Streptantibioticus cattleyicolor NRRL 8057 = DSM 46488: one gene and its partner. The protein of the gene in region 1 interacts with the protein of each later gene in a pairwise test. Links are inferred from orthologs where the notes say so. Each region holds a gene or a part of one and is shown on either strand. Other genes may lie near its edges. The genes, in order: SCATT_RS03085 and ndk.

The links.
Region 2: the proteins of SCATT_RS03085 (region 1) and ndk interact in binary tests that used the Escherichia coli proteins (3 or more experiments, as listed by UniProt). The link is inferred for Streptantibioticus cattleyicolor NRRL 8057 = DSM 46488 from one-to-one orthologs.

Annotation. Positions count from the first base shown.
Region 1 is NC_017586.1:761,885-765,100, forward strand. Bases 199-3,103 are described here. They hold SCATT_RS03085 (uracil-DNA glycosylase), read right to left. Parts: upstream 2,039-3,103; coding sequence 1,358-2,038; downstream 199-1,357. Other genes in these bases: SCATT_RS03075 (helix-turn-helix transcriptional regulator), read right to left, coding at 199-791; SCATT_RS03080 (DUF3224 domain-containing protein), read left to right, coding at 923-1,339; SCATT_RS03090 (SDR family oxidoreductase), read right to left, coding at 2,167-2,922; fabG (3-oxoacyl-ACP reductase FabG), read right to left, coding at 2,960-3,103. Outside these bases: more of SCATT_RS03075, read right to left, coding at 1-198; more of fabG, read right to left, coding at 3,104-3,216. UniProt on the Escherichia coli protein: Excises uracil residues from the DNA which can arise as a result of misincorporation of dUMP residues by DNA polymerase or due to deamination of cytosine.
Region 2 is NC_017586.1:1,832,727-1,835,818, reverse strand. Bases 1-2,781 are described here. They hold ndk (nucleoside-diphosphate kinase), read left to right. Parts: upstream 1-1,074; coding sequence 1,075-1,488; downstream 1,489-2,781. Other genes in these bases: SCATT_RS08010 (rod shape-determining protein), read left to right, coding at 1,856-2,781; SCATT_RS08020 (DUF4233 domain-containing protein), read left to right, coding at 448-816; folC (bifunctional tetrahydrofolate synthase/dihydrofolate synthase), read left to right, coding at 1-441. Outside these bases: more of SCATT_RS08010, read left to right, coding at 2,782-2,875; rod shape-determining protein MreC, read left to right, coding at 3,070-3,092. UniProt on the Escherichia coli protein: Major role in the synthesis of nucleoside triphosphates other than ATP. The ATP gamma phosphate is transferred to the NDP beta phosphate via a ping-pong mechanism, using a phosphorylated active-site intermediate.

The DNA of each region.
Region 1 (3,216 bases):
GTGCCGAACCGGGCGGGCAGCAGCGCCAACACCGTTGCGTCGACCAGCAGTTCGGCGAGCTGACTGCGGGACCACTCGGTCATCCGCTCGGTCGTCGCCCGCCAGTGGGCCGCGAGGTCGAACCCCGCCGGGCGTTCGAAGGTCTCGGGCAGCGGCAGGCATTCGACGAGCCGGGAGACGCGGTAGGTGCGCACCGACGACGACTCGTCCCCGGCGCCGTCCGCACCGGCGGGCCGGGCCGCCAGGTACCAGATGCCCGCCTTGAGCACCAGGCCGAGCGGCTGGAGTTCGCGTTCCACCTCGCCGCGCCAGCGCCGGTACCGCACCCGCAGCACCCGGGACCCCCAGACCGCCGCCGCCACCGTGGTCAGCAGCGGAACGGGGTCGGCGTCCCGGAACCAGGCGGTGGCGTCCAGATGGAACCGCTCCCGTGTGCGCCGGGCCTGCTCGCCGAGGCCGGCGGGGAGGGCCGCGTCCAGTTTCAGCTGGGCGGCGGCGAGCTGGGCGCCGAGCCCCAACTCGGCCGCCGCGCCCGGCAGTCCGGCCAGCACGAGCGACTGGGCCTCGCCGTCGGTGAGCCCGGTCAGCCGGGTGCGGTAGCCCTCGGTGAGCCGGTAGCCGCCGGCCGGGCCGCGGTCGGCGTAGACCGGCACCCCGGCCGCGCTCAGCGCCTCCACGTCCCGGTAGACGGTGCGCACCGAGACCTCCAGCTCGGCGGCGAGTTCCCCGGCGGTCATCCGGCCGCGGTTCTGGAGCAGCAGCAGAAGGGTGAGGAGGCGGTCGGCGCGCATACGGCCATCTTCCCGGCCACCGTTGCCCAGGTCGCCGCCGGTACCTGACAGAAGGTGTCAGGTACCGGCGGAAGAGTGGTGATCACGTCCCCGCGGCACGGTGCGCGGGGCCTCGAACGACGGGAGCACCCATGACCGAGCAGCCCACCGCCGGCACCTTCGCCTGCGACAACTGGCAGGAGAAGCCGGCCGCCGGCGAGGCGGACAACGGCGTCCGGACGGCCCGGGCGTCCTCCGTCAACATCTACCGCGGACTCGTCGAGGGCACCGGCCACTGCGAGTACACCCTGGTGTACCGGTCCGGCGGCGACGGCGTCTTCAGCGGGTACGAACGGATCACCGGCGCCGTCGCCGGACGCAAGGGCTCACTGGTGCTGGAACACCGGGGGACCTTCTCCGCCACCACGATCAGCTGCGCCCTGACGGTGGTGCCCGGCTCCGGCACCGACGAGCTGACCGGGGTGACCGGCTCCGGCGGCTTCACCGCGAGCCACGGCGAGGAGGCGACGGCGTACGCCTTCGAGGCGGAGTGGGCCGCCGCGGGGTGAACCGGGCGGCCCGGGGGCCTACTTCGCGCCGTCGGCGAGGTCGGGGATGCGCCAGTCGACCGGGTCGTGCCCCTGGGCCTTGAGGGCGGTGTCGATCTGGGTGAAGGGGCGGCTGCCGCGGAAGAGCTTGGCCGACAGCGGCGAGGGGTGGGCGCCCTGCACCACCGCGTGCCGCTCGGTGTCGATCAACGGGAGCTTCTTCTTGGCGTAGTTGCCCCACAACACGAAGACGGCCGGCTCGGCACGGGCGGACACGGCCTTGATCACCGCGTCGGTGAACTTCTCCCAGCCCTTGCCCTTGTGCGAGTTGGCCTCGCCCTGACGCACCGTCAGGACGGCGTTGAGCAGCAGCACGCCCTGCCGGGCCCAGGGCATCAGGTAGCCGTTGTCCGGCATCGGGTAGCCGTACTCGTCGCCCAGCTCCTTGAACACGTTGCGCAGCGACGGCGGAACGGTCACCCCGGGCCGCACCGAGAAGCACATCCCGTGCGCCTGCCCCGGGCCGTGGTACGGGTCCTGCCCCAGGATCAACACCTTGACCCGGTCGTACGGGGTCGCCTCCAGCGCCGCGAAGACCTCCTCGGCGGGCGGGAAGACCTGGTGGCGCCCGCGCTCCTCCTCGACGAACTCGGTCAGCTCCTGGAAGTACGGCTTCGCCAACTCCTCGCCGAGCACGGCCTGCCAGGACCCGGGCAGCATGGTGGACACCTGAAGAACCTCCGGTACGTGATCCGTCACTGCCCGAAACGTACCGGCACCCACTGACATTGATGCTGCCGAGGGGGCGGTGCCCGGCGCACCGCCCCCTCGGGCCCTCGGCCGCCGGGTCAGGCGACGCCGGCGTTGAGGAACAGGCCGCCGTCGATCACCAGGGTCTGCCCGGTGACCCAGCCGGCCTGGTCGGACAGGAGGAACGCCACGGCTCCGGCGATGTCCTCGGGGACGCCGAGGCGCCCGAGCGGGTAGCCGGCCGCGGCCTCCGCCTCACGGCCCTCGTAGAGCGCGGCGGCGAACTTGGTCTTCACCACCGCCGGGGCGATCGCGTTGACCCGCACCCCGGGCGCGAACTCGGACGCGAGCTGGAGCGTCAGGTTGAGCATGGCGGCCTTGCTCATGCCGTAGGCGCCGATGAAGGGCGAGGCGGCGACCCCGGCGAGCGAGCCGATGTTGACGATGGCGCCGCCGTGCTCGCGCTGCCACGCCTTCCAGGTCTGCTGGGCGAAGCCGAGCGCGGAGACCACGTTGGTCTCGAAGACCTTGCGGGCCACGTCGAGGTCGAGGTCGGCGATGGGGCCGAAGACCGGGTTGGTGCCGGCGTTGTTGACCAGGTGGTCGACGCGGCCGAACGCCTCCATGGTGCGGGCCACCGCCTCGGCCTGGTGGGCCACGTCGTGCGCCTTGCCGGCCACGCCGATGGCCCGGTCGGCGCCGAGCCGGGCCACGGCCTCCTTCAGCGCGTCCTCGTTGCGTCCGGTGACGCAGACCCGGTCGCCACGGGCGACCAGCGCCTCGGCGATGGCGTAGCCGATGCCGCGGCTGGCGCCGGTGACGAGCGCGACGCGCCCGCTGTCGGGGGTGCTCATGATGATGTGGTGCCTTTCGGTAGCGGGCGGCGGAACGTCAGTCGAGCGGGCCGCCGGCGACGTAGAGCACCTGGCCGGAGACGAAGCCGGCGTCCTCCCCGGTGAAGAAGGCGATGGCGTTGGCGATGTCCTCCGGCACGCCGACCCGCTGCACCGGGATCTGGCTCGCCGCGGCCGTCTTGAAGTCCTCGAAGTCCATCCCGACCCGGGCCGCGGTGGCCGCGGTCATGTCGGTGGCGATGAAGCCGGGGGCGACGGCGTTGGCGGTGATGCCGAACTTGCCCAGCTCGATCG
Region 2 (3,092 bases), 1.1 Mb from region 1 along the record:
ACGGTCACCTCCCCGGGCCGCCTGGAGGTGGTGCGGCGCAGCCCCACGGTGGTGCTGGACGCCGCGCACAACCCGGCCGGCGCCCAGGCGACCGCGGAGGCGGTGCGCGAGGCGTTCGCCTTCACCCACCTGGTCGGCGTGGTCGCCCCCAGCGGTGACAAGGACGTCCGCGGGGTGCTGGAGGCGTTCGAGCCGATCTTCGCCGAGGTGGTGGTGACCCGTAACTCCAGCCACCGTGCGATGGACGTCGACGAGCTGGCGGCCGTGGCGGTGGAGGTCTTCGGCAGCGAGCGGGTCCAGGTCGAGCCGCGGCTGGACGACGCGCTGGAGGCCGCCGTCACCCTCGCCGAGGAGGAGGGCGAGTACGCCGGGGCCGGCGTGCTGGTCACCGGTTCCGTGATCACCGTGGGAGAGGCCCGGCTGCTGCTGGGCCGGAAGTGAGTTCCGATGCGAACGCTGTGTGCCAGCACCCTGCTCGGTGAAGCCTTTGTGATCGGCCTGGCCGGGCTGGTGGCGATGAACCTCTCGCACTTCTCGGCCGGCACGGTCTGGGCGGTCAGCGGGGTCGCCATGGTGCTGTGCGTGCTGCTGTGCGGGATGATCACGCGGCCGGGCGGGGTGGTGATCGGCTGGGTGCTCCAGATCGCCCTGATCGCCTCCGGGTTCGTGGTGCCGACCATGTACTTCCTGGGGGCGGTCTTCGCCGCGCTGTGGTGGGCCGCGGTCCACTTCGGCCGCAAGATCGACGCGTTCAAGGCGGCCAACGCCGCGCGCGCCGCCGAGCCGCCGCAGGACGCCGCGGCCACGGCCGGCTGACCCGGCCGGGGCGGACGGCGGCGCCCCGGCGGCGCCGTCAAGGGACGCGGCGCCGACACGCCCGTCCCGGGGCCACCGCCGCGCCGCCACCCGTTCGGCCCACTGTCACCCGCGCGGGGGACACTGCCGGGTGCGACTGCTGCCCCACGGTCGGGGTAGCCGCTGGCGGGGAACACGGGGTCGCCCGATAGGGTCAGTCCACTTCGAAGCCGCAGCACAGTCGAAGCCGCGGCGCACTCGCGTTCCAAGGAGCCGCACATGAGCCAGCGCACCCTCGTCCTCCTCAAGCCCGATGCCGTCCGCCGGGGTCTGGTGGGCGAGATCATCGGGCGGATCGAGCGCAAGGCGGGGTGGGCGATCACCGCGCTGGAGCTGCGCTCGCTGGACCGGGCCACGCTGGAGCGCCACTACGCGGAGCACGTGGGCAAGGCGTTCTACGAGCCGCTGGTGGAGTTCATGTCCTCCGGTCCCTCGGTGGCGCTGGTGGTCGAGGGCGAGCGGGTGGTCGAGGGGATGCGCGCGCTGGCCGGCCCCACCGACCCGATCGCCGCCGCCCCCGGCAGCATCCGGGGCGACTTCGGCACCATCGTGCGCGAGAACCTGGTGCACGCCTCCGACTCCCCGGAGTCGGCGGAGCGGGAGATCAAGCTCTTCTTCCCCGGGCTGATTTGAGGCGGACGCCCTCCGGGATCCCGCCCGCCGCCGGTCAGTTGCTGACGGCAAGTCAGAAACGCGGACACCGGCGGGCACCGGCCGCCGCCGAGGGTTTTGCCCGGGCGGCGGTCCCGCATATGCGACGGTAATGCGGGAACCAATCGCCCCGACACGACGTCACCATTACAAGGGGCGGCTGTGTGTTCTGCTGACAATGGCCGGGGCGCCCTCACTCCTGGTCCACCGGGCGCGACTACGATGGATACACCGCTACGGACCTCCGCAGCAGATCACGCCCCCTGCCCCGCGGGGGCGCCAGAACGCCGCCCTCAAGTCCCCATCGCTCCAGCTCGGGAAGGCCAGACGTATCCTCATGGCGAACAATATGTCGTTCATCGGCCGTGACATGGCTGTCGACCTCGGCACCGCCAACACGCTGGTGTACGTCAGGGGTCGCGGGATCGTCCTCAACGAACCGTCGGTTGTCGCCATCAATACGAATACGGGCGGCATTCTGGCGGTTGGCGCCGAAGCCAAGAAGATGATCGGCCGTACCCCTGGCAACATCGTTGCGGTCCGTCCGCTCAAGGACGGTGTGATCGCCGACTTCGAGATCACCGAGCGGATGCTCCGCTACTTCATCCTCAAGATCCACAAGCGGCGCTACCTTGCCCGCCCGCGGGTCGTGGTCTGCGTGCCCTCGGGCATCACCGGGGTCGAACGGCGCGCCGTGATCGAGGCGTCCAGCCAGGCGGGCGCCCGCCAGGTGCACATCATCGAGGAGCCGATGGCCGCCGCGATCGGGGCCGGCCTGCCGGTCCACGAGGCCACCGGCAACATGGTGGTCGACATCGGCGGCGGCACCACCGAGGTCGCCGTGATCTCGCTCGGCGGCATCGTCACCGCCCAGTCCATCCGGGTGGCCGGCGACGAGTTGGACAATGCGATCATCCAGCACATCAAGAAGGAGTACAGCCTCCTGCTGGGCGAGCGCACCGCCGAACAGATCAAGATCACCATCGGCTCCGCCTTCGAGCTGGAGAAGGACGAGCACACCGAGATCCGCGGACGCGACCTGGTGAGCGGCCTGCCCAAGACGGTGGTGATCTCCGCCGCCGAGGTCCGCAAGGCCATCGAGGAACCGGTCAACGCCATCGTGGACGCGGTCAAGACCACCCTCGACAAGTGCCCGCCGGAACTCTCCGGCGACATCATGGACCGCGGCATCGTGCTCACCGGCGGCGGCGCCATGCTGCGCGGCCTCGACGAACGGCTGCGTCGCGAGACCGGGATGCCCATCCACATCGCCGAGGACCCGCTGGACTCGGTGGCGCTCGGCTCCGGCAAGTGCGTCGAGGAGTTCGAGGCCCTCCAGCAGGTGCTCGACGCCCAGCCGCGCAGGTGACCCGCCGCGGCGCCGTGGCCCCGCCTTCTGCGGGCGCCCGCGCCGCGGACCGCCGCGCGGCCCCGTCCCGGGGCCCCACCGCACGGCCCGCCCGTCGGTCGTCCCCCCGGACGTAACGACCCGAACTACGACATCGCCGACCGGCCGTGGCTCGCGGCCGGTCCGGTCCGACGAGGAAGGCACGGCCGCCGCACGTGAGGGACACACGAGAGAGCCG